DNA from 2 places in the Labrenzia sp. ATLA3 genome. Region 2 is predicted to be linked to the other one. Evidence: riboswitches for the same ligand, from Rfam matches in the RefSeq annotation. Region 2 holds a riboswitch; the other holds the start of a gene.

Region 1 (14,330 bases), on a different contig from region 2:
GCCGGATGCCGCCGCCACGTCCTCGTGTCGTCTCCAGGTAACCGCCCTTGGCGAGATGGGCGACGATTTTCATCACGTGCGATTTGGCGAGCCCAAGCTGCTTTGAAAGCTTGTCGACGGTCTGCGGATCCTCCGACTGGCCGGTGGCCATCAGGATTCTCAAGGCAAAATCGCTGGCCTGACTGAGGCGCATGACTGGGTCTCTTTAAACATTCATCTTAGATGTTGATTTTAGCGTGTTGCTGTGTCATTTGAAAGATGCATATAAAATGAATGTTATGGAGGCGGCTATGGAAGCCCCTGACACCAGTTCCAACAGGTACAAGCTGAAGAGACGCGAACGGCCGAACAACGGCGACCGCCTCCAACGGTATGAGCAGGTCGACGAACAGGCTATCCACGTGATGGTGCACACCTTCTATGGCTGCATTCGCCAGCATCCGCGATTGGGAGGTATTTTCGAGCGCCGCCTGGCTGGCCGCTGGGAAGAGCATCTGCCGAAAATGGAAGCCTTCTGGCAATCCGTCCTGCTGAAAAACGGCGCCTACAAGGGCAAGCCCGTTCCGGCCCACCTGAAGCAGAAAGAACTGGTCAGTTCGGACTATGGCGAATGGCTCAGTGTCTTCCGGCCCGTGATCCGCGAATTGTTCGTGCCGGACCTTGCGGACGAGATTGTCGCCATTGCCGAACGCATTGCGCAGAGCCTGTGGCTGGCGACTTTCGCGACCCCCGGAGGCAATCCGCCTGCCGAGCTGACGTCGCAACCTTCTGAATGGAGCGGATCATGCTGGTAGCGATTGTCCTGATAGCGGAAGCGCTGGTGGTTGTCTGGTTCACCGTCTTCTTGCTGATGCTTGTGTCCATGTACCTGGAGTCGCGCGCCATGCCTCTGCCGAAGCTGGATGTCGCCGGGCGCACACTCATCGGCAGCGCGAAACTGGCCTTCATCACGGGCATCGTCGCCCTTGCGGCGATGACGGTCATCGAAATCCAGGCCTTCAACTAGAAAGTTACAGCAATGAATGCGTCCAATCTGCTGCAGCGCGGCCTGCCGATTTTCCTGATCTGGGTCGCGGCCCCCATGCCGCTCTGGATCATGGCAATCCTGATGTTTGTTCTGCGATAACCGGCGTTTTTCTTGGTTCAACAGGATAGGGTGCTGTTCAAACACTTCTATTCTTGCAAACTATGACCTAGTCTTTTTGTAGGAATCAACAGAGGGGCTCAGGCGTGGACGACGACAAGCCGACAGGCGATCTGACATTACGTACCATGGCAATGCCGGCCGATACCAATGCCTCGGGAGATATCTTCGGGGGCTGGGTGTTGTCGCAGATGGATCTGGCAGGCGGTATTTCTGCCGGTCAGCGGGCCGAAGGGCGCGTCGTGACCATCGCGGTCGACAAGATGAAATTCATCCGGCCTGTCCATGTGGGCGACGTGCTGTGCGTCTATGCCCAGGTTGTTCACGTCGGCAATTCGTCAATGGAAATCAAGCTGGAATCCTGGGCCCTGCGCCAGCGCTACGGCCACCGCGAAAAGGTGACCGAAGCGATTTTCACCATGGTGGCTGTCGATGACGACGGCAAGCCGCGCCCGGTCCCCAAGAGGGACTGAGCGTCGCGATCTCCCCCGGCCTGGTTCTCCAAAAAACCTCATCCTGAGGAAGCGCGTCAGCGCTGTCTCGAAGGATGGGCGGCATACTGATGAGCAAGCGGCCCATCCTTCGAGACAGGCCTTCGGCCTTCCTCAGGATGAGGCGAGTTGTTGCAGCACACCTGTATCAACGAAATAGGCACAGTGCAGACATTGTGCACCACACGGGACAGCCCCGTCAGTGTCTGACCATGCCGTGCCGGTTGAGGATATCGGCAAAAAGGTCTTCGTCGACAGCACGCGTGCAGCCGTTCGCCCACAGCTGGAGCAGCGTTTTCAGACGCTCGGTACGGGCTGTCGGCGTTAGCGGCGCCTTGTGCCTGGGCAGGCCGCCCAGAATGCGCAGGGATTTGATCCGCGCCAGCACGCAATCTTCAGCGGCCTGGCACCAGGTATCCGTTGCAGCGAGTTTGGAACTCGCCACCACATGGTTCTCGATCAGATCTGCCGCTCGTCCGGCAAAATGGTCCTGAGACAATAAATCCTCCATCGGTTGCCCGAGGAGGACTGGCGCATGCAAATTAACCGCTTCGTTGCCGGAATACCTCTATTGAGGATCTGACCGGCCGCATCCCTGTTGCGGAAACCACCTTGCCCGGACGGCAGGTTGGCGAGGGCGCCAGCCCTTCTCTTGATGATGGCGGGCTTATGCCACGTCCATTCCGGCTTGGCAAGACCGTCAGTGCATGGCACATCTTCCTGGAAAGACTAGCTCGGGAGCAGGTCGTTGGACCGATCCATTTTGCATCACAGCCGGCCGATAGTGCCGGTTCTGCTCGCCTTTTGCGCCTGCTTCATTGATGTGGTTTGCATTCTTGGACTGTTTCACACGTTCACGGCCTTCATCACCGGCACGCTTGTCGTTTTGTGTACGGAGATGTTTCATCAGGCAGACAACGCGGCGCTGAAAGTGTTCGTGCTCGTGGTCTTCTTTGGCTCAACCCTCTTCTGGTTCGCTTCTGTCACAAGACTTGTTCAGAAAAACAGGATCGCCGTCCGGCATCTGTTCGCTCTTGAAGCGATCCTCGTCGCTCTCTTCATGCTTGTCGCAGGTCTTGGTGATCCGGCCGCCAGCGGTCCGTTATCCGCCGTTACCCTGACAGCAGTCGGCTTTTCGACCGTGGCCATGTCGCTGCAGAACGTGATTATGCTGACGCTGCTCAACAGGCATGTTCCGACAACGGTCATGACCGGCAACACACTCAAGCTGGTGCTTGGCATTGCCGACTATTTTACGCACCCCGAAACCCGCTCCGGCAGCCGGTCGCTGATCCGTCATCAGACGCTGGTGCTGTCCGCTTTTGCGGTTGGAGGTCTGCTGGCGAGCTTTCTGATGACGATCCTGAGTTTCTGGGCGCTCGCAATACCCGTTGCCCTGCTGATGCTGCTGGCGGTCGTTCAGCCGCCACATGAGGCGCAGGCTGCCTGATTCTGGAGCGCCGCCCGCAGCAGGGCTTCAGCCGTCCATCTGTCTCTGTCCGGTGTTGCTTACCCCTGGCGAAGCCTGTCGTAATCGACGCGGCCATCAACGAGATGGATCCGCCGGTCCATCCGGTCTGCAAGCTCAAGGTCGTGGGTGACGGCAACAACGGTTGTCCGTTCGCTCTTCACGATGTTCTGCAGGCTTTCAAACACCTGTTCGGTTGATGCGCTGTCGAGACTTCCGGTCGGCTCATCCGCCAGGATCAGTGCTGGCGAATTGGCAAGCGCACGGGCAACGGCCACGCGCTGGCGCTGCCCACCGGAAAGCTGTTCCGGGCGGCGGTGCAGAAAGTCTGCCAGACCAAGCGCCGCCAGAAGCTCCGTTGCATGATCAAGCTGTGCCCTCGGGCTGCGTTTGCCGAGCCGCTGCATCGGGATCATCACGTTTTCCAGCGCGGTGAACTCGGGCAACAGAAAGTGAAACTGGAAAACAAAACCAAGCTTTTCCAGGCGGAGATGCGCCATCTCGGCAGACGTCAGCGCATGGGTGGGCAAGCCGTCTATCCGGACTTCGCCTGAAGTGGGCCGGTCCAGAAGGCCAAGCAGGTATAAAAGCGAGGATTTGCCGGACCCGGACGGGCCGGTTATCGCCACAAACTCCGCTTCCCCCACCTGAAAGCTGACATCCTGCACCAGGGTCACCGGCACGATGGCAGGCAAAATGCGGGTGAGGTTGCTGGCCTCCAGCAGAACGCGGCCTGAAGTCGCCAGTTGTTCCGGGGCAGGGGTCATGTCGCCCCGCGAATGATGTCGACAGGGTTGAGCCGGGCGGCTTTCCGGGCGGGGATATATCCGGCGATCCCGGAAGAAAACAGCGCCAGCAGGCAGGCGATGACATAGTGCAGGGCGGAGAAATAGATCGGCAGGTGGGTCATTTCCACGTCCTGGGAAAACTCGAACTTGACCGAGGCCAGATAACTCGACAGGCCGAACCCAAGCGCCGAACCTGCGAGCGCGCCCAATATCCCGATCACCAGCCCCTCGAGCACGAAGATCTGCTGAATGTCGCCCTCCGGAAATCCGAGCGACTTCAGGATCGCGATGTCGCGCGCCTTTTCGTGCACGATCGTCGAAACAATGTTGAAAATTCCGAAGCCGGCAACGACCAGAATGGCCCCGACGACCGTATACATGATCACATTGCGCACGAAGAAGGCCTCCATCAGCCCCTCGTTGGCCTCCTCCCAGGAAACTGCCTTGTAGCCGAGCTGCCGTTCCGCCCGGGCGGCGACCTCGTTGGCTTCGCCGATGGCATTGAGATGAATGGCAATCGAATTGATGACATCGGGCTTTTCCAGAAGGATCTGCACCGCCTTCAACGGTGCATAGGCAAGGCCTTCGTCGCTCGTGGTGATGCCGCTGTGGAACAGGCCGACGATCTTGAAACGCTTGGCGACACCGTTGGCCGATGTCAGCGTCACCGTATCGCCCAGCTCCGCCCCCAGCCGTTCAGCGGCCTTGTCGCCGATAACGAGCCCGTTGGATGTCGTGTCCAGATCCTCGAAGGCCCCCTCGCGCATGTCTTCGCCGATTTTGGAGACGGTCAGTTCGCGCCTGGGTTCAACGCCGATCAGCGTCATGCCGATGTCCTGTCCGGCATACCGCAGCACCGCCTGTCCGCTCAGGCGCTGCGCCATCGCGCCGTTGACCCAGTCGCGCAGCGAGGCAAGCGCTTCGGTCGGGTTGCGGATGCCGCGAAGGTCTTCCTTCGGTCTGAGGCCATGATAGGCGACGGCATCGTAGACGGCGCTGGCCGGTTGCTGCGCAGGCGCGCGCTGCTCGTCAAGGATCTCCACATGGGGAATGGCATCGATCAGCGTTGCCGTGAAATCCCGCTGGGACCCTTCCATGAGGCTGGCCATCGCCACCGAAAATCCGACGCCGAGGGCAACACCAAGCGTCGAGACGATGGTTTGGCGCAAGCGGTTTCGAATGTGGGTGGATGCGATGCGCAGGAGAAGCATTATTGACCGTCCCCGGGCACCGGTCTGACCTTCTGTCCTTCCAGCAGATCGGGGTCATAGGGAAAAACGACCCTTGTGTCTGCCGTGACGCCACTCAGCACTTCCGTGGCGCGTGTGCCCGTGATCCCGGTTTCGACCGTCAGCGGAACAACCTTGTTTTCCACGTCCAGCGTCAGCAGTTTCGAGCCGTCAAAGGCAGCAGCAGGCAGCAGCAGGGCATCTTCTTTTTCGGTCGTAATGATATTGATTTCGGCAGTCATGCCGATGCGCAGCGGTGTATCTTCCGGCAGGTCGAGATAGACCCGGTAATTCTTCAGCACCGGATCGCCCTTTGGCGTGATGCTGGCAACTTCCGCTGTCAGTTCCTTGTCGGGAAAGGCATCGGCGCGGATGAGCGCCTTGTGACCCTTGGCGACTTTGGGAATGTCCTCTTCGTTGACGTCCGCCACCAGTTGAAGCGGAGACGGCTGACCGATCCAGAACAGGATTTCACCGGGCTCCGCAACTTCTCCCACCGACCCGTCGGCCCGCAGCACCATGCCGTCCATGGGGGCAACGATGACGTAGTCGCGCAGGCGCTCTTTCTGGGCTGCCGTCGTGGCGTTGATGCGGATCAGCTCGTTCTGGGCCTTGTCGTAAACCTGCTGGCTGACGACCCGCCGCTCGAGCAGTTGCAGGGCACGTTCCTTGTCGGATTGCGCCAGCTCCTGGCGTGCCTCCAGCTCGGCGAGTGTCGCACGGGCGTCGCCGCTGTCGAGTTCCGCTAGCTGGTCGCCCTTCTTGACCTGATCGCCCTCGCAGCCGCACAGCGATACGATGCGCTCCCGGATGATGCTGGTGACCTTCGCCCATCGCACAGGCTCAACGACGGCTGTGGCATAGACCACTTCCGCCGCCCGTCCGGTCGCCGGCATGACCGTGTGGACTTCAGCCGGTTTCTTGAGCCACCAAAACGCACCGGCGGCGATACCTGCGATCAGCAGGACGAATATCAATAGTTTCAAAAAGCGCATGGCACACCCTTGGCGGATCTACCGCCACATTACCGCCTGGGTCGGGGGATGCCATGGCCTGGATCAAATCTGGATGCGCGCGCGGCTAGACTTGCCGGAGGGGCCGTCGAATGTCAGTTCTTCAGGGAGGGGGCCTGTAGGGGTCAGTAATGAGGCGGCTTTTCGATCTGATGGCCGGGCAGAACGTTGTCCATCAGTTCCGTGACCTGATCCGTCATATTGGTGACGAGCCGGTTGAGACGGTCGAGTTGTCGTCCCTGATCGAAGACGACGGTGTTGAGCTCATCGATGGTATTGAGCGCATGGGTGAGATCGATTTCAAGCTTCTCGATCCGGGCTTCCTTGTCGTCCGCCATGGGCGTCTCCTGCGTCTTTTTGGGGCAGCCAGTCTTCTGTCGCGCGCCCGGTGTCTGTTGAGGCAGATATATTGCGGTAACGGCAAAACACCAACTGTCATCATCAGTTGACTGTCTGTTTTAAACGGGTGGAGCTGCCCTATATCGAGGCGTACTCCCGAAAAGGGCTGGTACCTGAACATGACTCAAGAGGGCTATATGAGTGACCTGAACGACTTCGAGATCTCCCGCAAATGGCCTGCAAAACATGCTGACCGCATTCAGCTCTATTCATTGCCGACGCCCAACGGCATCAAGGTGTCTGCCATGCTGGAAGAGACGGGCCTGCCATATGAACCGCATCTGGTCGATTTCAGCAGCAAGGATCAGCTGAGCCCGGAGTTTCTGTCGCTCAATCCGAACAACAAGATCCCCGCTATCATCGATCCGATCGGCCCTGGCGGCAAGCCGCTTCCATTATGGGAATCCGGAGCGATCCTGATTTATCTGGCGGAAAAGTCCGGCAAGTTCCTGCCGCAGGATCCGGCAAGGCGCGCTGAAACGCTTCAATGGCTGATGTGGCAGATGGGCGGTCTTGGACCGATGGCGGGGCAACTCGGCTTCTTTCACAAGTTCGCCGGCCGTGAGTACGAGGACCGCCGCCCGTTCGAACGGTACCGCGACGAAACAAAACGTCTGCTCGGCATCCTGAACCGGCAGCTTGAGGGACGTGAGTTCATTGTAGGAAGCGAATACACGATCGCCGACATGGCCTGCTGGCCCTGGGCGCGCAACATCAATGGGTTTTATGAGGCCGGCGAAGTGACGGACTTCGCATCCTTTGAGAATGTCGTTCGCTGGGTCGACATTTGCATGAAACGCCCGGCGAGCCAGAAGGCAGTCGACATTCCTTCCTGACGCCGGGAACCGGTGGTGACGCGTCAGCCCAGGAAGAAGACCGATGTCAGCAGTGCAATTAGCAGAATGATGACCGCTAAGAGCCGCCAGATCGTGCCATATTTAGAACGCGGCGGAACCTGGGACTCAAGGTCCTGGTCGGTCTGAGCCTCCTGAGCGATTGTCCTGTTCAGCTCGTCGACGTTTTCAAAACGTTCTGAAGCTGCCTGTCTCGCATCCTGTGCCATAGGTCTCTCCGTGTTTCCGTTCATAAGGAAAACCGGCTGAGAGAGCTTAGGTTCCGAAATGAGTAACACGCGGTCGCGGACGGAAGGTGCGGCCAAGAAAAAAGGGCGGTCCCGAAACCGCCCTCTCGTAAAGCTGTTGAGCTTTGGGCTTCTTGGAAGCCCATGCCGTACCCCGTGCCGCAATGCGGCACAAACGCGAGATGATGGGCGGCAAACAAAAAGGGCGGTCCGGAGACCGCCCTTTCGTAAAGCTTTTGAGCTTTGGGCTTCTTAGAAGCCCATGCCGCCCATACCGCCCATGTCGCCGCCCGGCATTGCCGGTGCAGAGTCTTTCTTCGGCAGTTCAGCAACCATGGCTTCGGTGGTGATCAGCAGACCAGCGACGGAAGCTGCGTCCTGCAGAGCAGTACGGACAACCTTGGTCGGGTCGATGATGCCAGCTTCGATCATGTTGACGAACTTTTCGGTCTGAGCGTTGAAACCGAAGGTCGGATCGTCGTTTTCCTGGATCTTGCCAACAACGATGGAGCCTTCGACACCAGCGTTTTCAGCGATCTGACGGATCGGAGCTTCCAGAGCGCGCAGGACGATCTTGATACCGGCCATAATGTCGGAGTTGTCGGAAGCAAGGCCTTCGACAGCCTTCTTGGCGCGCAGCAGAGCGGTACCACCACCTGCAACGATGCCTTCTTCAACCGCAGCGCGGGTTGCGTTCAGCGCATCGTCGACGCGGTCTTTCTTTTCCTTCACTTCGATTTCGGTCGCACCGCCAACGCGGATCACGGCAACGCCGCCTGCGAGCTTTGCAAGACGCTCCTGGAGCTTCTCACGGTCGTAATCGGAAGTGGTTTCTTCGATCTGAGCCTTGATCTGGGAAACGCGGCCGCTGATGTCGTCCTTGGAACCTGCACCGTCAACGATGGTGGTGGTTTCCTTGGTGATGGAGACCTTCTCGGCGGTGCCGAGCATGTCCAGCGTAACGTTTTCAAGCTTGATGCCGAGATCTTCGGAGATCACGGTACCACCGGTCAGGATCGCGATGTCTTCGAGCATTGCCTTGCGGCGATCACCGAAGCCCGGAGCCTTCACAGCAGCGATTTTCAGGCCGCCACGCAGCTTGTTGACGACGAGCGTAGCAAGAGCTTCGCCTTCGACGTCTTCAGCGATGATGAGCAGCGGACGGGAAGACTGAACAACAGCTTCCAGGATCGGCAGCATGGCCTGCAGGTTGGAGAGTTTCTTCTCGTGCAGCAGGATGTACGGCTTTTCCAGGTCAGCCAGCATCTTGTCGGCATTGGTGACGAAGTACGGGGACAGGTAGCCGCGGTCGAACTGCATGCCTTCAACGACTTCGAGTTCGGTTTCGAGGGACTTTGCTTCCTCGACCGTGATCACGCCTTCGTTGCCGACTTTCTGCATGGCTTCGGCAATGTCCTTGCCGACCTGCTCGTCGCCGTTTGCGGAGATAGTGCCGACCTGTGCAACTTCGCTGGAGGTGGTGATCGGCTTGGAAGCGGCAGTCAGAGCCTTGACGGCTTCTGCAGCAGCGAGATCAACGCCGCGCTTCAGGTCCATCGGGTTCATGCCGGCTGCAACAGCCTTGGCGCCTTCCTTGACGATGGACTGAGCCAGAACGGTTGCCGTGGTGGTACCGTCGCCAGCGATGTCGTTGGTTTTGGAAGCCACTTCACGCACCATCTGGGCGCCCATGTTTTCGAACTTGTCTTCCAGTTCGATTTCCTTGGCAACCGAGACACCGTCTTTGGTGATGCGTGGTGCGCCGAAGGATTTGTCGAGAACGACGTTACGGCCTTTCGGGCCGAGGGTTACCTTGACGGCATTTGCGAGTGTGTCCACGCCGCGCAGCATGCGTTCGCGAGCGTCGGAACCAAATTTTACTTCTTTAGAAGACATGTGATCGTCTCACTTATTCTGGAATGTGAATTGAGATCAGAAGCGGTTCGCGAGTGGTTACGCGATCACGCCCATGATGTCGGATTCCTTCATGATCAGGAGGTCTTCACCGTCGATCTTGACTTCGGTGCCGGACCACTTGCCGAAGAGAACGCGGTCGCCTGCCTTGACATCGAGAGCGACGATTTCGCCGTTGTCCTTGCGGGCACCGGAGCCGACTGCGATGATTTCGCCTTCCTGCGGCTTTTCCTTGGCGGAGTCCGGAATGATGATGCCGCCAGCAGTCTTTTCTTCAGAATCTACGCGGCGTACGACGACACGGTCGTGCAGTGGACGAAATGCCATAACACTGTTTCCTCTCATGAGCGCGCCCCACGCAATAGGCAGCGCGCGAGACATGAACAATTGGGTTGCGTTGCACGGAAGGACGTTGCCTCCCGCCACCAATTAGCACTCCTTAACAGCGAGTGCTAACAGCGCCATGGATTTATGTAGCTGAGGTCAGATTGTCAATGCTTTGTGACGAGAATTTATCGCAATCGGTCTCGATGCGCCCGAGGTCTACTCAACAGATATGCCCGGCGAAATTATGACGAAACCTGCGTTGCTTCCTGAACGTCGTTCAATTCGAAGCGGAAACGCTGAAGGGGAGGGTAACGGCGCTCGTCGTCCCACCGATTTCATCGGTGAAACGCGTTTCGAGCTGGTAGTCGCCAGCCGGCAGGCCGCTGAACTGGAATGTGAGGGCGGCAGAGAGTTCGCGCTGCTTGGAGCGGCCGCTACCGGAGAAGGTCGCGAAGTTTTCCTGTTCCGCAAGCACCTGGCCGGTTTTGGTCAAAAGCCTGTAGTCAGCTGTCAGCTCGTAGGCAAATCCGCCTTCGGTTTCCCGAAAGCCGTAACCCACCGGTTCCGCATAGACGTTAAGCGCGTCTCCGTCGGAAAAGACGGCATCACCGCGTGGCGTATAGTGTCCGTACCCGCTGCTCGGACCGTCAGAGAAAACTGCGACCATAAAAGCGAGATCGGCATCCGACCATGCCTGGTCGTAGGCGGCCAGCGCATTCTTGAAAGCTTCTGAAGGGGGGGCGGGGGACTGGGCCTGCGCGGACACCAGCCCCGCAGATACGCCTGTTGCGATCACTGCAGCGGACAGCATCCGCCTCAAAACACGACTTCCCACCAGCATCATCCGTTTCCCCGCACGCCTTTAAATCTTGTCTTTTCAGCGATTTTTGCCGATATAAACCGACTTGTCCGATTAAACAAGGCAATGTGTGCGGCGCGGTAAACGCCGGATTTCAAGACGCGCAACACGTTATCCGCGAAACAAGAAAACCCGATTGCGGTCAAGGCCTCGCCGATGCCGGGCCTTACATGCTGCGCGCCGTCCAGGACTGGCGCTTGCGGTAGATCGTGGAAGGGCTGATTTCGAGGGCTGCGGCGGCCATCGCAATGTTGCCGTCGAAGGCGTCGAGGGCGTCTTCGATAATGCGCCTCTCCTGTGCCCACAGCGGCTCGATGGCTCCGAAGGGACGGGCTGGCGGCGGCGCCGCGCGCGAACGTTCGCGGGACAGGTCTATCAGCGTGCCCGGCCGGCTGCTCTGGTCGCGAATGACCATCGGCAGCATGTCGTAGGTGACCGCGGCTCCATCGTTCATGACCACGATCTGCCGGACCGTGTTCTCGAGCTGGCGCACGTTGCCTGGCCAGGGGTAGGAGACGATCCGCGCTTCCGCGTCCGCGTCGAACCCTCTGAAACCGCGCCGTTCTTCGGCTGAATAGCGCTCCAGGAACGTTTCCGCGAGTGGCAGGATATCGTCGCGGCGTTCCCTGAGAGGCGGCAGATGGATCGGCAGGACGTGCAGGCGGTAGTAGAGATCTTCTCGGAAACGCCCGGCGGAAATCTCCTGAACCGGGTTACGATTGGTGGCGCAGATGATGCGCGCGTCTACCTTGCGGGTGTGTGTGTCGCCAAGGCGCTGGAAAGTTCCCGTCTGCAGGAAGCGCAACAGCTTGCTCTGCAGGAGAAGGTCCATTTCGCCGATCTCGTCCAGGAACAGCGTTCCGCCATGGGCCTGCTCGGCCGCACCTTCGCGGTTGTCCGTTGCTCCGGTAAAGGCGCCGCGTACATACCCGAAAATTTCACTTTCGATGAGGTCCCGCGGAATCGCGGCGCAGTTCAAGGTCACGAACCGGTTTGAGCGCCGTTCGGACAGGTCATGCACTGCAGCGGCACACAGCTCCTTGCCGGTCCCGGATTCACCGGTAATGAAAACCGGGGCCTGGGACGGCGCCATGCGCGCGATCTGATCGTGAATGTCGCGCATCTTGGAGGAGGCGCCCACAAGCCGGTTCGTTCCGGACGTTTCCGGTCTGGCAGGAGCTGTCCGGGCCGGAGGCGCGGAAAACTCTGCCAATGAAACGGCAGGCTGCACGGACTGCGGCGCTGCGGGAGCAGCCGGCTGAACGGGCCTGCGCTGTTTCAACTGGAAGGAGATCTTGGAGGCAAGTGCATCAAGCGAGAAAGGCTTGGTCAGGAAATCATGCGCACCGGCGCGCATGGCACTGACGGCCCTGGAGACCGACCCCTTGGCCGACACCGCGATGATCACTGCCTTGGGGCAGCGGACCGCATAGGCTTCCAGAGCTTCGTCACCGCCGATGGTTTCCAGATCGATGATCAGGATGTCGGTGGTCTTGTCTGCAAGGTCTTGCAGACAGGAAGAGGATTCCGTGTACAGGATGGGGTCCGTACAGGCATGAGACAGCTTGGCGCAAACCGCAGATGTGCGGGCGGCCTCGGAGGCCGTTGCGTCAAGTACGCGTACTACTACAGGCAGTTCTTTGCCCTCATTACTCCCCATTGCTGGGTAACTCCCATCGCTGGATACGTGTCAATCGAGTATCGAAAGATTCGTCAATTTGATAATTCTCCGAACAGGGTAAACAAAGCGTTGTCAGATGGTGCAATTTGCAGTCGATCTTCGGCTTCGGCACAGAAAAGGGCCGAAATCAGTAAAATAATCCACTGAAGGTGGTCGTTTGCGAGGGCGGGAGAACGTTCATCCCTTAGAAATCAAAGCTTGCCTGCAAGGTATCCTGCCAGAAAACTCGCCAGACAGAGGGCGAACACGAGCCGTGGAGCAACGGGATTGGCCAATCCACCCTGCAGCTTGCGGTAGAGTTCCGACGCGGACATCCGGTTTCGCGCATGTGCTCCGGCCTGGAGAGGGGGCACCGTTGGCTGGGAGGCGTAATAGCCCTCACGGGCACCTGGAGCGTCACCTGTTGCAAGGTGCTGTTGAGCCATCGCTTCCAAAGCGGGGTGTCTTTCCGCAGGATCACTATCAGCCTTGTCTTTGGCGGCGAGGTCTGCAGAACAATCCGGCAGCTCTCGGCCTTTCGCCGAATGGAACTCAGGTGCGTAGCTGCCTTTCGGAATGGTTATGCGCACAGCAACGTCGGCGCCGGAACCGGCATAGTATTTTTCAAGGCGGCGCCGCAGCCGGGCAGCCTCGACACGAACAATCGGGTCGGTCACCGGATTGAAGTCTTCCGGTCGTCCAAGCGCTTCGACCGCGATGGTATAACCCTTGATCTTTTCCTGTTGCCTGTTCAGCGTGGCATGCACGACAAAGCCCAAGAAGGCCCGCAGTTGGGGCGCTGACTGGAATTCAGGGCTATTCAGGGTGTCGATGAGGGCAGCTTGTATTTGTTCTTCGCACGTAATCCGGACCGGGGCAGCAGTGCGGGCAGCGGCTTCTCCGGTCGCAACGGAAAGAGGCGCGTCCGGCGCGGAGTGTTCCTTTGCAGGCTGGTCGGTCTTCGCATCCGGCGAAGTACCGCGCGGTGCCCGGAATGCCGTTTGTTCGGCTGCATGCATATCAGCCCCCTGCAAGACGTATTGGTGATCGGTTGCGAAAAGTGCCCTTACGTAAGGTTAGACGAAGTGTTCCTGATTGCAAAGGACAAAGAGTGAAAGTAGCGTTGCCGCAGAGGGCTGTTGGTTGTAAGCCGTCTCCGATACACCGAACGCTGCGGCAGGTCCGAAATCACCAAAATTACGTGATGCATCAACCATAGTCGGGGACAAGTCACCGATTCCAGACCGCAAGGCGGTTGTAGATTCGGCCATGTATGCTTCTTAAGGCATGATTAACCAGTAACTTTTGATTCGCGTTGGAACTTTCGAATACCATGGGGCGGACAGGGACCATATTTGTAGCTATTTGCATGGCCGTGATCGCGCTGTCCTCTGCGACAGTCCTGATCTTCCAGTTCGGACGGCCGTTCGGCGAAGCTGTTTCCCTGTCGCTTGCGCTCATGTGCACCATGATCCTGATCCATCTGCTGATCGGGCGCGCGCGCGACCGTGGCGCCGTCAGCGAGGCGGTGGACCGTCTTGAAGAACGCATGGCGGATCTGGACGAGGATGTCGGCAATATCGAAGGCAGGCTCACGGGTATGGAGCACACCATGCCGCGCCGGACCCGCGCCGAAATCGATCCGCTGTTTGCCGAAGTCGAGGTTCTGGGAACCCTGGTCAAGCAAATGGCCGAGGCCATGTCGGATCTGGAGGCGAGGGTAGAGGACCAGCAGGCCATCGCCCCGCCGCCACAGATGCCCAGCCTGCCGCGCTACCAGCAGCCACAGCAACCTTATCAGGACGAAAGCCGGCCTTCTTCCTATCAGGGGCCGCAAAACTGGCCGCCTGTGCAGCAGCCGGCCCCGGCCCCTGCACCGCAGCGCCAGCAGCGGGCTCCGGGTCCGGCCGCGGCACCATCCTATGCTCAGACGCCTGACGCGGGCATGCAGGACCCT
Region 2 (14,330 bases):
TAACCCGTCTCGAACAGAACCGGCTTGTCCGATCCCTTTTTCTCGATCCGTTTGACCAGTTTTCGCGCTTCTTCAAACGGCCACGCTTTCGATTTCGTGGCCGCCTCGACAAACTCTTGCGAAAGGTCAAGCGGAGGCAGGGATTGTTCGGTCATTTTTATAGTCGTTCTGTTCAAGAGAATGGATGGAACGCAACAAGCCGGTTTTTGGTATTTTCGGCTGGTTGCTGCGGCGCGACACTAGATCAACACGCCTCTGTGTGCAATCGCATGATCCCAGCTAAGTTGACGGTAACCGGGACCTTTGAGCACTCTTTCCCTCTCCAACGTTATCCCGGCTGGAAAAGCAGGCTGCGGCGGCCATCAGATTGTCTTGCAGCGGTGACTTGAAGCTTGTCTCCCAACCCGCTACATCGGGCGCACGATCAAGAAGATGTTTCCGTCTTTTGGTGCTACGGGAGAAAGAATAGTGTCTATGAACGAGCCGATCAGCGTACAGGAAGCCCTCATTTACGTGATGGTTATCGTCTCGGCGTCGGACAATCAGATGACCGACAACGAACTGGCCACCATCGGCGACATGATCAAGATGCTGCCCGTCTTCAGTGGCTACGACGACAACCGGATCATCCCGGCCGCCCAGCGCTGTGGTGACATCCTGCAGGAAGACAACGGCCTTCATCTGGTGCTGGAACTGGTCGGCGACGTGCTTCCGACAAAGCTTTACGACACGGCCTATGCCCTGGCGGTTGAAGTGGCGGCTGCCGATCTCCACGTCGAGAAGGAAGAATTGCGCATCCTGCAGCTTCTGCGTGACCGCTTCAAACTCGACAAGCTGACCGTGGCTGCCATCGAACGCGGCGCGATTGCCCGTCACCGGACCATCTGATCCGCTCGGAGCAGGTATTTGAAAGCATCGAAGGCCCTCGCCTGGGTCGGGGCGGCATCCATTGCCGTCCTGGCGGGTGTTTTCCTGGTTTTCCTGGGCCTTCAGGATTTCGAGCTTTCTGAATACGAGACGCGGCCGATTGTCTTTTCCTTCGACGGATATTCCGTTTCAGGCACATTGCATCTGCCGCCCCCCGAAAACACGAAGCCTGATCCGCCGCCCCTGGTTCTGCTCGTTCATGGGGATGGCCCTGCCGACAGGTACTCCGGCGGTGGCTACCTGCCTCTTGTCAGCAGCCTCCTGGACAGCGGGTTTGCCCTCTATTCCTGGGACAAACCGGGGGTTGGCGAGAGCGAAGGCAACTGGCTGTCCTTTTCGATGGCTGACAGGGCTCGCCTCGCAGCAACGGCCCTTGCTGCAGCAAAAGAACAGCCTGAATTGCGAATGTCTCCCGCCGGGTTTCTCGGCTTTTCCCAAGCTGGTTGGGTATTGCCAATTCTGGCGGAAGAGCCTGCACAGGCCGATTTCTTCGTGATTGTCGGCGGCGCGGTCAACTGGTTAAGGCAGGCAGGCTATCATACCCGGCGCAGGCTGGAACGTACAGGCACCGATCTCAAGGAGATCGATCAAGCCGTCGCCGAGAACGCGAGGGATGGGCAAAGATTTCTCGACCGGGATTTTTCCTATCAGGACTATCTCGACAGCGGCATGGACAAGGTTCCGATGCCGGAAGACCGCTTCGCATTCGCTCACCGGAATGCGGCGGCCGATTCCAGTTCTAGCCTGACACACATATCCGCCCCTGTTCTGACTGTGCATGGCGGCGAAGACCTCAATGTCGATCCCGATTTCAATTCCGCCGTTTATCGAAAGACCCTCGAAGCTGGCAACCCCGCCAACCGCTTCGTGGTCGTCCCGCACGCAACACATGCACTGCTTCGGGCGGAAGCCTTCAACTACCAGCTCGAGGGGCAAATGCCTTCCTGGGCGAAGGCCTTGTTTATGGTGCTGGGGCGCCGTGCCTACGCGCCGGGCGCACTGGACACAATAACCCTCTGGATCAAGGAACAGGCAGCAACGGCACATCGCCGTTCAACTTCGCCAGATCGTTCAAATTGAAACCTTGTTGTTTTCGGTCCCTCATTGCGGAGACGAAACATGGGCAATCAGGCAATCGGAGCGCAAATGAGCCTGCACTATCCGCCGAAGCGGCGGCCTTGCCGGCATCTGACCGGGCCCACGAGCCTCAGTTCAGACTGTGGATCGCGTCCGGCAGGTCGAGCGAGAACGCGGGAATGACGACATCGAACAGGGAGCCGTCCGGACGTTCCATCGAATAGGACCCGGCCATGATGCCGCTGTCGGTCGAAAGCGGGCAGTGAGACGAATATTCGTAGGTTTCACCGGGTTCTATCACCGGCTGTTCGCCGACGACGCCCTCTCCGCTGACCTCTTCCTGGCGCCCCAGAGCGTCGGTGATCTGCCAGTACCGCGTTTTCAGTTGCACCGGCTCGCTGCCACCGTTGTGGATCTCCACCATATACGCCCAGATGTACTCGCTCGCTTCGGGACGCGATTCATCGTCCATGTAAAACGGCTCGACAGAGACTTCGATCCCTTGGGTGATGGCGGTGTAACTGCCAGACACGGCTTTTCCTTAATTTCTGAACTGCGAACCTTGAAATAGACCGGTCCGAAGCGACGTCCACGGGGGGCACCCGCTCATTCAGGACGCGCTTATAGGGCGAATGACGCAAGCGTGAAAGAGGGTTGTGGCATCTGAGGCTGGAATTGCTTGTGATTTGATGCTGGATTTTGCAAGAACACGATCTGTCAGTCCAAACACAGTGACCTTTTCATGTTCGATGCCTGCCTGCGCCCGCTGATCGACCCGCCGTTGAACCGGCTGGGACAATACCTTGCCGGCACGGGGCTCAAGGCCAACAGCGTGACCCTTGCCGGTTTTGCCATCGGCATGGCGGCAGCCGTTGCAATCTCGACCGGGTACACTCTGGTCGGTTTTTTCCTGATCGCGGTCAACCGTTTTGCCGACGGTCTCGATGGTGCGCTGGCCCGCGCCACTGCCAAAACGGATCTTGGTGGCTATCTCGACATCACGCTGGATTTCTTTTTCTACAGCGCCATTCCCCTTGCCTTTGCCGTGCAGGACCCGGCCAGCAATGCCCTCGCGGCCGCGGCGCTTCTTGCCAGCTTCTACGCCAACGGCTCGGCCTTTCTGGCTTTTGCCATCATGGCGGAGAAGAACAAGCTGACCACCGACGCTCAAGGAGCCAAATCGCTCTATTACATCGGTGGCCTTGCCGAGGGCACCGAAACCATCGCGCTGTTTCTGCTGATGGCCCTGATGCCTGACTGGTTTCCGGTGCTCGCCTATGGCTTTGCAGCGGTTTGCTTCCTGTCCGCCGGGGCCCGGGTGCTCATTGGCGTCCGGGCCCTGCGGCAGACAGGCCGTTAGATCGCCTGAAGCGCCTTTTCCACATCTTCCAGCAGGTCCTGCGGATCTTCCAGGCCGATCGATAGCCGCAGAATACCGTCGGTGATACCGAGTTCTTCGCGGGCTTCCTCGCCGATTGACTGATGCGTGGTCGTTGCCGGGTGGGTGATCAGGCTCTTGGCGTCGCCCAGATTGTTGGAAATCTTGATGATCTCCAGCGCATTGGTGAACCGGAAGGCGGCTTCCTTGCCACCTTCGATTTCCATCGCCAGCATCGTGGACCCGCCGCGCATCTGGCGCTTGGCAACATCAGCCTGCGGATGATCGTCCCGGCCCGGGTAAATCAACCGCGTCACCTTGGACTGACCCGCCAGGTAATCGGCGATCATGCCGGCGGTTTCCGTCTGGCGCGCAACGCGCAGCGGCAGTGTTTCGAGGCCCTTCAACAGCACCCATGCACTGAAGGGGCTCATGTGCGGACCGGTGTGCTTGACGAAGGGCATGACCTCGTCGTTGATCCACTCTTCATCCGACAGGATCACGCCGCCGAGACACCGACCCTGGCCGTCGATGTGCTTGGTGGCCGAATAGACGACCACATCGGCGCCGAGCTGTAGCGGCGATTGGTAGAGCGGCGTCGCAAAGACGTTATCGACGACCAGCCGAGCCCCGGCCTCCTTCGCGATCTGCGCCACGGCTTCGATATCGATCACTTCCAGCGTCGGATTGGTCGGGCTTTCCAGAAACAGGGCCTTGGTGTTCGGCCGAACGGCCGCCTTCCACTGCTCGATGTCCGTTCCGTCGACCAGCGTGCTTTCAACACCAAAGCGCGGCAGCAAGGTTTCGCAGATATAGCGGCAGGAGCCGAACAGCGCCTTGGCGGCAATCACATGGTCGCCGGCTCTGACCGACGCCATCAGCGCCAGGTTGACGGCTGCCATGCCGCTGGCGGTTGCCCGTGCGGCCTCGGCCCCTTCCAGACCCTTGATGCGATCTTCGAACATGGTAACGGTCGGATTGGCGTAGCGGGAATAGACATAGCCCGGATCCTCGCCATTGAACCTGGCCTCCGCAGCTTCCGCACCGCTGTAGGTGAAGCCCTGGGTCAGATAGATGGTCTCCGAGGTCTCACCAAACGGTGACCGCATGGTGCCGCCATGAACCAGATTGGTTGCAGGGCGCCAGTTCTTGTTTCCGGTCTTGGTGGTCTCAGTCATGTCTTTCATTCGCTCCAAACGCAAAAAACCCCAGCCTAAAGACCGGGGTTCTCACCTCCGGCCTTTTTAGCAACTTGTTTAACGTGGCTGCAAGCCGGCCGGCCCAAATCACCACGAAGTGAGCTTGTCCTACGGGATAATCGGACACAGGTCAATTGTGTATTGCGTCCTTTGAGCCCAAAAGCCCGGTTCTGCCAGAATGCCTGTTGGCGTGGGCGGCCCGATCCTTTAATGACCATAGACCAGCAAACTGCGGAATATCTTCATGAACGTCACAGCAGGTCAGGCCTTGAACGGAAGCGCAATTCTCACAGCAAACGGCATTCTGCCGGAACGGGTAATCCAGGCCATGTTCGCCGCCGGAGAGATTTCAGCGGACGCACCGCCAGTCACCGGACAGATCCAGCCTGCCAGCCTTGACCTGCGTCTGGGCAAAGAGGCTTACCGGGTGCGAGCCAGCTTCCTACCGGGACCGGAGATCCAGGTGGCGGCACGGCTTGAGCAGATGAAACTGCACACCGTTGACCTGAGCGAAGGCGCGGTTCTTGAGACCGGCTGTGTCTACATCGTGCCCCTTCAGGAAAGCCTTGCTCTGGCACCGGATATTTCCGCGACCGCCAACCCGAAAAGCTCCACCGGGCGCCTGGATGTCTTCACCCGTGTCATCACCGACAACGGGTTGGCCTTCGACACCATCCCGGCCGGCTATACCGGTCCGCTCTATGCGGAGATCTCGCCGCTGACCTTCCCGATCCTCGTTCGGTCTGGGTCCCGCCTCAGTCAGATCCGCTTCCGGCGCGGCCAGTCGCTCATTCCCGATGCTGAACTGGAAGCAGTCCACAAGGCCCACACCTTGATGAGCGGTGGCAACGAGCGTATCGGCAACGGTGTGCAGCTTTCCATTGATCTTGAGGGGACCGGCCCGAACAGCCTGATCGGCTACCGCGCGAAGCAGCACTCCGGACTGATCGATGTGGATGTCGTGGGCGCGCAGGATGTCCTGGATTTCTGGGAGCCGATCTATCGCCGCCAACGGGCGGAACTGATCCTCGATCCGGACGCCTTTTACATTCTGGTGAGCCAGGAAGCGGTGCATGTGCCGCCGGACTATGCCGCCGAAATGGTGCCGTTCGATCCGCTCGTCGGCGAATTCCGCGTCCATTATGCCGGTTTCTTCGACCCGGGCTTTGGCCATGCGGGTGCCGGCGGTGTCGGCTCGCGCGCGGTGCTGGAAGTCCGCTCGCACGATGTGCCTTTCATTGTGGAACACGGCCAGACCATCGGCCGCCTGGTCTATGAACACATGGCCGAGCGCCCGGCAACGCTTTACGGCGAAGGCATCGGCTCCAACTATCAGGGCCAGGCGCTCAAGCTGTCCAAACACTTCAGGGCACCTGCCTGACCCTCCTATGGCCCTGAAAACCGTCACATGTGAATTTGAAGGCTTTCTGGAAGACCGGAAGTCCCGTTTCCTGGCGCATCTTGTGCCGATGGAAATGTTCGACCAGCGGCTGGAAGAGCTGCGCAAGGAACACAAGAAGGCCAACCACATCGTCACGGCGCACCGCCGACTGCTGGATGATGACCGGATTGATGAAAGCGGCAAGGACGACGGCGAACCGGCAGGCACTTCCGGCATGCCGACACTTCGGGTGCTGCAAGGGGCCGAACTGATCAACTGCGCCGTTCTGATCGTGCGCTATTTCGGTGGCACCAAACTCGGCGGCGGCGGCCTTGCGCGGGCCTATTCCGGCGCCACCCAGGATGCCATCAACAATGCCGATCTGGTGCCATTTCAGAAGATCCTGTCAAAAACGGTTAGCGCCGACTTTGCCTCCAGCTCCGAGCTGGAACGGCGGATCGAAAGCCTCCGCCTGACGGTGATCACGCGGGATTACACCGAAGACGGTGTGACGCTGGCGGTCGAGGGGCCGGAAGATGTTCTGGCGGAGCTTTAGGGTGTGGACCCTCTCCAGTCGTCATCGCCGGACTTGATCCCGCATCCCTCTCGAGACCTTGGCCACAAAGAAACAAGTGGCTTGGGAGACGGAACGGCATGGGTCCCATGGTCCAGCCATGGGACGCCGCATCAGATCATAAATCGCTCTCGGTCCATACGCTGTTGCCTCGGCTTCAGACAGTCGCGCAGTCTTACTTCCGGGACTCGTCTACCTGCGTCTGAAGCTGCCTGACCTCGTTGCGGAGCGCCCTGACCTCTTCCAGAATAAGACCTGTGTCGACATGGATGGCCTGCCGGTTGGCGTCGGCCTCGGCCTCGTGCTCCTCCTGCATGGCGGAAACGATGATACCAATAAACAGGTTCAGCACCGTGAAGGCCGTGCACAGGATGAAGGGCACGAAGAACAGCCAGGAATACGGGTAGACGTCCATAACAGGACGCACGATGCCCATGGACCAGCTTTCCAACGTCATGACCTGGAACAGTGTGTAGAGCGAAGCGCCAAGTGTCCCGAACCACTCGGGAAAGGCTTCGCCGTAAAGCTTGGTGGCCATGACAGCGAAGACATAGAAGACCAGCGCCATCAGCACGACAATCGAGCCCATGCCCGGCAGAGCGGCCACCAGTCCGCCGATTACGCGGCGCAGGGACGGTACGACGGAAATGAGGCGCAAGGCCCTAAGGATCCGCAGCGACCGCAGAACGGAGAGGTTGCCCGTTGCCGGCATCAGTGAGATCGCCACGATGGTGAAATCGAACAGGCTCCACGGGTCCTTGAAGAATTTCAGACCATGGGCATAAAGGCGCAATATCAGCTCGACGACGAATATGCCCAGAATTGCCTGATCGACCAGCTTCAGGAAACCGCCGATCTCCGCCGTGACGGTGTGGCTCGTCTCCAGACCGAGCGTTACCGCATTCAGAACGATGACGCCGATGATCCAGGCTTCCCAGTTGCGTGAGGTGACCAGCGCCCTGACCTGTTTTCGCATTGATGTGCCCCGGTTTGATGGCTTTTCGTGCGTGTCGCACTGCACGGCCAGAACATGGCGATTTCAATGCTGCATCGCAAGATCGCCGCGCTTTGGAAAAGCATATGCCCCTCAAAGAAGCCCGCTTGACAGGCCGGGCAAGTCGGCGCAGAAAGCTCATCAGGTTCGGCGGGTGTAGCTCAATGGTAGAGCAGAAGCTTCCCAAGCTTAAGACGGGGGTTCGATTCCCCTCACCCGCTCCAAACCTCTTCATCCTATCTCCCAAATTTGCAGCAACGCCCGACCCCTATCAGCGGAGCGTTTCCCGTACCTGTGCCTGTTTTCGGACAACCGAGCGGCTGAGTCCGACGTCTTCCAGCAAATAGTCAGGCAGATCTGCCAGATGAGCCATATCGCGCCGATGGCGCAGACGCTTCAGTAAAAAATGAAAGACGGCGGTTCCCAGACCCGTCCTGCGGACGCGCGTCAGGTGCAGTGATACATGGTGATCGGACATCTGTTTGCTCCTTTCCAACGAGACAGGAACAAGTTTAGAAAGAGCCACCGCGAGCGGTGCGCAAATGTCTCGCCTTGAAGCGACAAACTCGCAAGATTTAAAAATCTCCGATAATATGTCGCATAACGATGCCTTAGGGGACCTTTCCATGGATCTGGACGATTTCGATCATCAGCTTTTGCATCTGCTCAGCCACGATGCCCGCCAGACCGGCAAGGAACTGTCGGAGAAAGTCGGCCTGTCTTCCGCTGCCTGTCTGCGCAGGGTTCAGCGCCTTCGGGAAGTGGGAGCAATCGAGCGGGAGGTGGCCGTTCTGTCGCCAGAGGCAACCGGCGCCTCTGTCACCTTGCTCGTGATGCTGGCGCTGTCGCGCGGACAGCCCGAGCGCATGGCAAAGTTGCTGCAGAAGTTGAGGAAGCTTCGGGAAGTGAAGAAGGTCTATCACGTCACCGGCCCGGCCGATCTGGTGCTGACGGTGCAATGCGCTTCCATGGAAGCCTATGCGACCTTCACCGAAGCTCATTTCTATGAAGACGAAATCAAGGGCTTCGACACAATCGTCGTCCTGCGGTCCTATGATCCGGAACCGCAGACCTGACGGTACTCCGCGCACGCCAAAGAGCGGGCTGACAAGCAGTGCAGGTTCGCGATATCCTGTTGTTGCGATTCCCGGCGCGTATGCCGACCATGACTTGATATGGAACGAGACGTCCGCGTGCCACGTTCACTACCACTTCTTCAGACTATTGGCCGTCGTGCCGCCGGGCTGCTGGCTCCCAGCTCCCGGACACTCGCCACTCTGACGCTCTGCACTCTGGCGCTTGGCACCCTGTCGGCCTCCGCCCAGGAACCTTCGGTCCGCGTTCCCAATTTCTGGGATCCCAAAGCCGTCCACGACCGGCCGAATGCCATTCCGGACAAGATCCAGTTTCTGGCGACCGACGGCTACCCGCCATTTGTCTTCCGCGATCAGCATGGCCGGCTGACCGGCTTCAATGTGGATCTCGCCCGGGCGCTGTGCCAGGAACTGGGCAGTTCCTGCGCTCTGCGCATCAAGGACTTCGAGGTTCTTCTGCCCGCGTTGGACGAGGAAGAAGGCGACGCGATCATCTCGGGCCTGTCGCGCAGCCTGCCCGCCACGCGCGGCCTCAACTTCACCGAGGATTATCTGAAGCTGCCGGCACGGTTTGTGGTGCGGGCTTATAACGCGTCCGATTTCAACGAACAGGCCCTGACCGGCAAGAGAATTGCCGTCGAGGCCGGGTCCCGATACGAAGCCTTTGCCAAGCGCTTCTTTCCCGAGGCAGAGATTATCAGTCTGGAGACGGTGGAGGCGACCCGGGAGGCCGTCAAAGGTGGCTCGGCCGACGCCCTTTTCGGCGATGGTCTGAACCTGTCCTTCTGGCTGCCGAGCGAAGCCGCAGATGGCTGCTGTGCCTTTGCCGGCGGGCCGTGGCTGGAGCCCGGCTACTTTGATGAGGGCATGGCCATTGCAACGCGCCAGGACGACCCGGAACGGGCCGCTGCCCTCACCTACGCCCTGCGCCAGCTTCATCAGAAGGGTATCTACCGCGAGCTTTACCTGCGCTATTTCCCGATGAGCTTTTTCTGATTGTTTCCGGCAGGCTGGCAGCGTGTCAGCTTTTGCCAGCGCTCTTCTTCAGATCTGCCTTTTTCGAACGGTCCGGATTTTTCAGGAACGGGATTGCCAGACTGAAGGGAAACGAATGCGCACGCGGCGTGAGCGCGGCACCGAGCCCGATTTCCATGGTCTCGTGTCCCTGCTCCGGATCTTCAACATAGGTCCCGAACAGACGGTCCCAGATGGCGAGATAGAAGCCGTAGTTGGAATCTGTCTCATGCGGCAGCACCGAATGATGGATGCGGTGCATGTCCGGGGTGACGATCAGAAAGCGTAACGGGCGGTCCAGCCAAAGCGGCAAGCGGACATTGGCATGGCTGAAAACCGCCGAGGCGTTGAGGACGATCTCGAAGATCAACACCGCTTCGACCGGGCCGCCGAGCGCGATGATGACCAGCCCTTTCCAGAGGAACGACAGCAGAATTTCTATCGGGTGGAACCTCAGCGCCGTCGTTGCATCAACCTCGCTATCGGCATGATGCGTGCGGTGAATGCGCCAGAAAAGCGGAACCTTGTGCGATACCAGATGCTGAAACCACACCGCCAGATCGAGCGCGAGAAAGGTGATCACACCCGCCAGAACGCCGGACCAGCCGGGCAGCGCAAAAAGGCCCCAGCCCTTTTCCTGTGCCAGCAGTGCCAGGCCAACGCCGCCCATGGGGAAGATCAGCCGCACCAGCAGGGCATCAAGCAGGACAATGCCCCAGTTGGTCGGCCAGCGTTTCAAACGGCTGCTTTTCAGGCGACGCCGCGGCAGACCGGCCTCCAGCAGCGCCATAATCAGAAAGATGCCGCCGAAACAGGACATGCGAAGCAGGTTGATGTCGATCTGGTCAAACATGGGGTCTTTTGAAACGTCCTGACTAATGCAGCTTGCCACGGTCCCGATGGCACGATAGGGCGGTACAACAATACTCCTGATATCATTTCTTGCCGCTGCGACAGATCACATCATCATGACCGACTTTCTCTGGACCCGCCCCGAAACGCCCCCAATGGCAACCCTGCTGCTGGCCCATGGTGCCGGTGCGGCCATGGACTCGGCCTTCATGAACAAGCTGTCGGCGGCTCTCGCCCGCGAGGGCATTGCGGCGGCACGCTTCGAATTTGCCTATATGGCCGGACGCCGGACTGGCGGCCCGAAAAAGCCGCCACCACGGGCCGACAAGCTGATTGCCGAGTTTCAGACTGCCCTGCAGTCCGTCATGAGCGAAACCGACGGCCCGTTGCTGATCGGCGGCAAATCGATGGGCGGCAGGGTTGCCGCGATGCTGGCAGGCGGCGGCTCGCTGCCCGGGCGCGTCAAGGGTGTAGCCTGTTTCGGCTACCCCTTCCATCCCACCGGCAAGGCCGACGCAGAGTGGCGGTTCCAGCCGCTGCAGGACGCCAAGCGCCCGGTTCTGGTGCTGCAGGGCGACAGGGATCCTTTCGGCTCCAAGGCAGAGCTTGACGAGGTCACCCTGCCCGCTCATGTCAGCCTGTCCTATCTGGAAGACGGCAACCATGACTTCGGCCCGCGCGGCAAGTCTCCGGCAACACTCGACGGCAACATCGCGCTGGCTGCAGAGGCTGTCAGGGCATTTGCGGACGGGTTGGCGCGTTAAGGCCCACCACAGCCCTTGCTATCTACCCACATGACCTCTTGCCGGAAGCAGGAGTGGTGACCTTTTACGCAAGCGGCCCATCCTTCGAGACAGCGCTAAAGCGCTTCCTCAGGAGGAGGAAGATGTGGGTGGGACAGCTCAATTTTTGTTGCTAATCGGGGTCCTGGGACCACGCGTCCAAAGGACATGAGCACCGTTAGCCGCAAATTCGCGTTGTCTCATCCAAGAGATGCTCCCCCCACCCCAGGCGGTTAAACCGGACAAGCGCAGCGCAGATCCGGTGCCTGCTCACATGACGGCTTACCGCAGTTGATCTTTGCGCTTCCTCACGAGGAGGCCGTTTTGGCAGAAAAACAGACAAAAGCCCGGACCGTTTCCGATCCGGGCTTTCTTCAATGTGCCTTCGTCCCGGTTTACTGACCCGGCTTGCCGTCGAATTCGTAGCGGGCGCTGCAGAATTCGCAGGTGACGATGATCTTGCCGTCCACCGTCATGTGGTCGACATCCTCCTGACTGAAGCCAGCGAGCACGTTTTCGATCTTCTCGCGCGAGCAGCTGCACTTGTCGGCCAGCGGCTGCGGTTCGAAGAGGCGGACGCCCCGTTCGTGGAAGAGGCGGAAGAGCAGCATTTCCACGCTGACTTCCGGATCGGTCAGTTCCACATCCTTGACCGTCTCGACCAACACCTTGGCTTCCACCCAGGCGTCGTCCTCGTCAATCTCATGCGGACGCGTGCCTTCCGGGGCGTCGCCCGGATCTATATCGGCCTGACGCATCCGTTCCGGTGCCTCTGGCAGGAACTGGATCAGGATACCGCCGGCGGTCCAGGTTTTCGCATGACCTTCGCCTTCCTGGCGGGTGAACAGTTCACCGACCCCAAGACGAACTTCGGTCGGGATCTGCTCTGACCGCTCGAAGTAGCGCCGTGCCACTTCCTCCAGCGACACACCACCCAGCTCCACCAGACCCTGGTAGCGCTGCATATGCGGGCCCTGGTCGATGGTCATCGCCAGATGTCCATGCCCCAGAAGCGCTTCCTGCGTCGCGTTGCCATCGGCCATCAGGGCCTCGACGTCGCCGGTATCGAAGGTGGCGCAGGCGCGGATCGCGTCCGGAGACCTGAAGTCGACCACCAGCATGGAGACCGGCCCGTCCGTCTGCGTTTGCAGCGTGAAACGACCGTCGAATTTCAGCGACGTGCCCAAAAGGCTGGTCAGGACAATCGCTTCCGCCAGCAGGCGCGAGACCGGCTCCGGATAGGCATGGCGGTCCAGAATTTTTTCCAGGACAGGACCAAGCGCGACCGCACGGCCGCGCACATCGAGCCCTTCCACGGCAAAGGGCCGGACAGCGTCCAGCCCTGCAGGCGTAATGCCCAGTTCATCAAGATTAAGTGCCACTTGGCTTGCCTTATGCTGCGCCGAAGCACCAGGCCAGAATGCCCTTTTGGGCATGGAGCCGGTTTTCGGCTTCGTCAAACACAACGGAGTTGGGACCGTCCATGACGTCCGAGGTAACTTCCTCACCCCGGTGAGCCGGCAGGCAATGCATGAACAGGGCGTCCTGGTTTGCCTCAGCCATCAGGCGCTTGTTGACCTGATAGGCGCTGAGAAGATTGTGACGCGATTCCGCGTCGTCATCCCCCATGGACACCCAGCAGTCGGTCACGACACAGTCGGTCCCCTTGACCGCCTCATATGGGTCCGTTGTGACCTGAATGGAACCACCCTTGGCGCGGGCGGTCTCGATCAGGTCCATCGGCGGCGCCAACTCGCCCGGCGTCGCGATGCGCAATTCGAAATCAAAGCGCGGTGCGGCGTGAATCCAGGAAGCCAGCACGTTGTTGCTGTCTCCGGTCCAGGCAACACTCTTGCCCTTGATCGAACCGCGATGCTCTTCGAAGGTCAACAGGTCGGCCATGATCTGGCAAGGATGCGAGATCTTTGTCAGGCCATTGATCACCGGCACTGTCGCATTTTCCGCGAGTTCACGCAGTTCGTTGTGATCGAGGATACGGATCATGATCGCGTCGACGAAACGGGACAGCACCCGTGCCGTATCGGCAATGGTCTCACCGCGACCGAGCTGCATTTCCGTGCCGGTCAGCATCAGCGTCTCGCCGCCAAGCTCGCGCATGCCGACATCGAAGGAAATGCGCGTGCGGGTCGACGGCTGTTCGAAGATCATGGCAAGCACCTTGCCAGCCAGCGGCCCCTGGCCGCGATTCACGCCGTTTCGGCTCGACTTGATCTTCCGGCTGATGTCCAGGATGGCGCGCAGTTCGTCGCCTTCGAAATCCGTCAGATCCAGAAAGTTCCGGTAGGTTCCATTTGCGGTCATCAGGCCGCTCCTTCCGCCAATTTCGCTTCCACGGCGACGGCAGCCTGCTCCAGGCGCTCGACAGCAATGGAAATTTCATCTTCGCTCATGGTCAGTGGCGGCATGATGCGCACCACATTGTCGCCGGCAGGCACTGCCAGGAGACCCGCTTCACGGGCCGCCAGCACATAATCAGCCACCGGCACCACGCATTTCAGGCCGAGTATCAGGCCAGTACCACGCACTTCCGCCAGCACGTCCGGATGTCCATCCACCAGCCCGGCCAGCTTCTGCTTGAAGCTGAGCCCTTTCTGGCGAACACCTTCCAGAAAGCCTTCATCCAGGACGACGTCCAGGACGGCGTTGCCCACCGCCATGGCCAGCGGATTGCCGCCAAAGGTGGTGCCGTGGGTTCCTGGCGAAAGGGCTGCAGCCGCTTCCTCGGTTGCCAGGCATGCGCCCATCGGGAACCCGCCGCCGATCCCCTTGGCAATCGCCATCAGGTCCGGCTCAACCCCCGCCCACTGATGAGCGAACAGCTTGCCGGTCCGTCCGACGCCAGTCTGGATTTCGTCGAAGATCAGCAGAATGCCGTTATCGTCGCAGATCTTGCGCAGCGCGCGCAGGAAGTCGGCGGGAATCTCGCGGATACCGCCCTCACCCTGTATCGGCTCGATGGCAATCGCCGCCGTCTGCGGACCGATAGCGGCTTTCAAAGCGTCCAGATCGCCGGCGGGCACCTGATCGAAACCGGGCG

Evidence for each region. A riboswitch is a leader RNA that binds a small molecule or an ion and turns the genes downstream of it on or off. The one in region 2 is predicted to bind S-adenosylmethionine.
Region 1: linked by a shared signal. The riboswitch ahead of AC2A6O_RS19555 (hypothetical protein) and the one ahead of AC2A6O_RS17640 (O-succinylhomoserine sulfhydrylase) in region 2 are both predicted to bind S-adenosylmethionine.

What each region holds. Positions count from the first base shown of each region.
Region 1 covers NZ_JBXUKV010000007.1:73,582-87,911, reverse strand. The annotation lists gene AC2A6O_RS19575 (RrF2 family transcriptional regulator) at 1-193, opposite strand, end outside; gene AC2A6O_RS19570 (group III truncated hemoglobin) at 291-794, shown strand; gene AC2A6O_RS19565 (hypothetical protein) at 785-1,006, shown strand; gene yciA (acyl-CoA thioester hydrolase YciA) at 1,231-1,617, shown strand; gene AC2A6O_RS19555 (hypothetical protein) at 1,835-2,134, opposite strand; SAM-I-IV-variant riboswitch at 2,176-2,299, opposite strand; gene AC2A6O_RS19550 (YoaK family protein) at 2,384-3,085, shown strand; gene AC2A6O_RS19545 (ABC transporter ATP-binding protein) at 3,145-3,870, opposite strand; gene AC2A6O_RS19540 (ABC transporter permease) at 3,867-5,105, opposite strand; gene AC2A6O_RS19535 (efflux RND transporter periplasmic adaptor subunit) at 5,102-6,115, opposite strand; gene AC2A6O_RS19530 (SlyX family protein) at 6,259-6,471, opposite strand; gene AC2A6O_RS19525 (glutathione S-transferase N-terminal domain-containing protein) at 6,670-7,368, shown strand; gene AC2A6O_RS19520 (hypothetical protein) at 7,392-7,595, opposite strand; gene groL (chaperonin GroEL) at 7,866-9,509, opposite strand; gene groES (co-chaperone GroES) at 9,567-9,854, opposite strand; gene AC2A6O_RS19505 (hypothetical protein) at 10,132-10,695, opposite strand; gene AC2A6O_RS19500 (sigma-54-dependent transcriptional regulator) at 10,880-12,373, opposite strand; gene AC2A6O_RS19495 (hypothetical protein) at 12,586-13,392, opposite strand; gene AC2A6O_RS19490 (EAL domain-containing protein) at 13,743-14,330, shown strand, end outside.
Region 2 covers NZ_JBXUKV010000006.1:190,967-205,296, reverse strand. The annotation lists gene AC2A6O_RS17665 (lysine--tRNA ligase) at 1-155, opposite strand, end outside; gene AC2A6O_RS17660 (tellurite resistance TerB family protein) at 475-888, shown strand; gene AC2A6O_RS17655 (alpha/beta hydrolase family protein) at 907-2,007, shown strand; gene apaG (Co2+/Mg2+ efflux facilitator ApaG/CorD) at 2,135-2,536, opposite strand; gene AC2A6O_RS17645 (CDP-alcohol phosphatidyltransferase family protein) at 2,747-3,364, shown strand; gene AC2A6O_RS17640 (O-succinylhomoserine sulfhydrylase) at 3,361-4,569, opposite strand; SAM riboswitch at 4,606-4,685, opposite strand; gene AC2A6O_RS17635 (2'-deoxycytidine 5'-triphosphate deaminase) at 4,826-5,962, shown strand; gene AC2A6O_RS17630 (YigZ family protein) at 5,970-6,518, shown strand; gene AC2A6O_RS17625 (ion transporter) at 6,712-7,512, opposite strand; tRNA gene AC2A6O_RS17620 (tRNA-Gly) at 7,681-7,754, shown strand; gene AC2A6O_RS17615 (YjiS-like domain-containing protein) at 7,802-8,008, opposite strand; gene AC2A6O_RS17610 (Lrp/AsnC family transcriptional regulator) at 8,157-8,606, shown strand; gene AC2A6O_RS17605 (transporter substrate-binding domain-containing protein) at 8,724-9,620, shown strand; gene AC2A6O_RS17600 (sterol desaturase family protein) at 9,646-10,491, opposite strand; gene AC2A6O_RS17595 (alpha/beta family hydrolase) at 10,607-11,254, shown strand; gene AC2A6O_RS17590 (Hsp33 family molecular chaperone) at 11,668-12,654, opposite strand; gene argF (ornithine carbamoyltransferase) at 12,665-13,594, opposite strand; gene AC2A6O_RS17580 (aspartate aminotransferase family protein) at 13,594-14,330, opposite strand, start outside.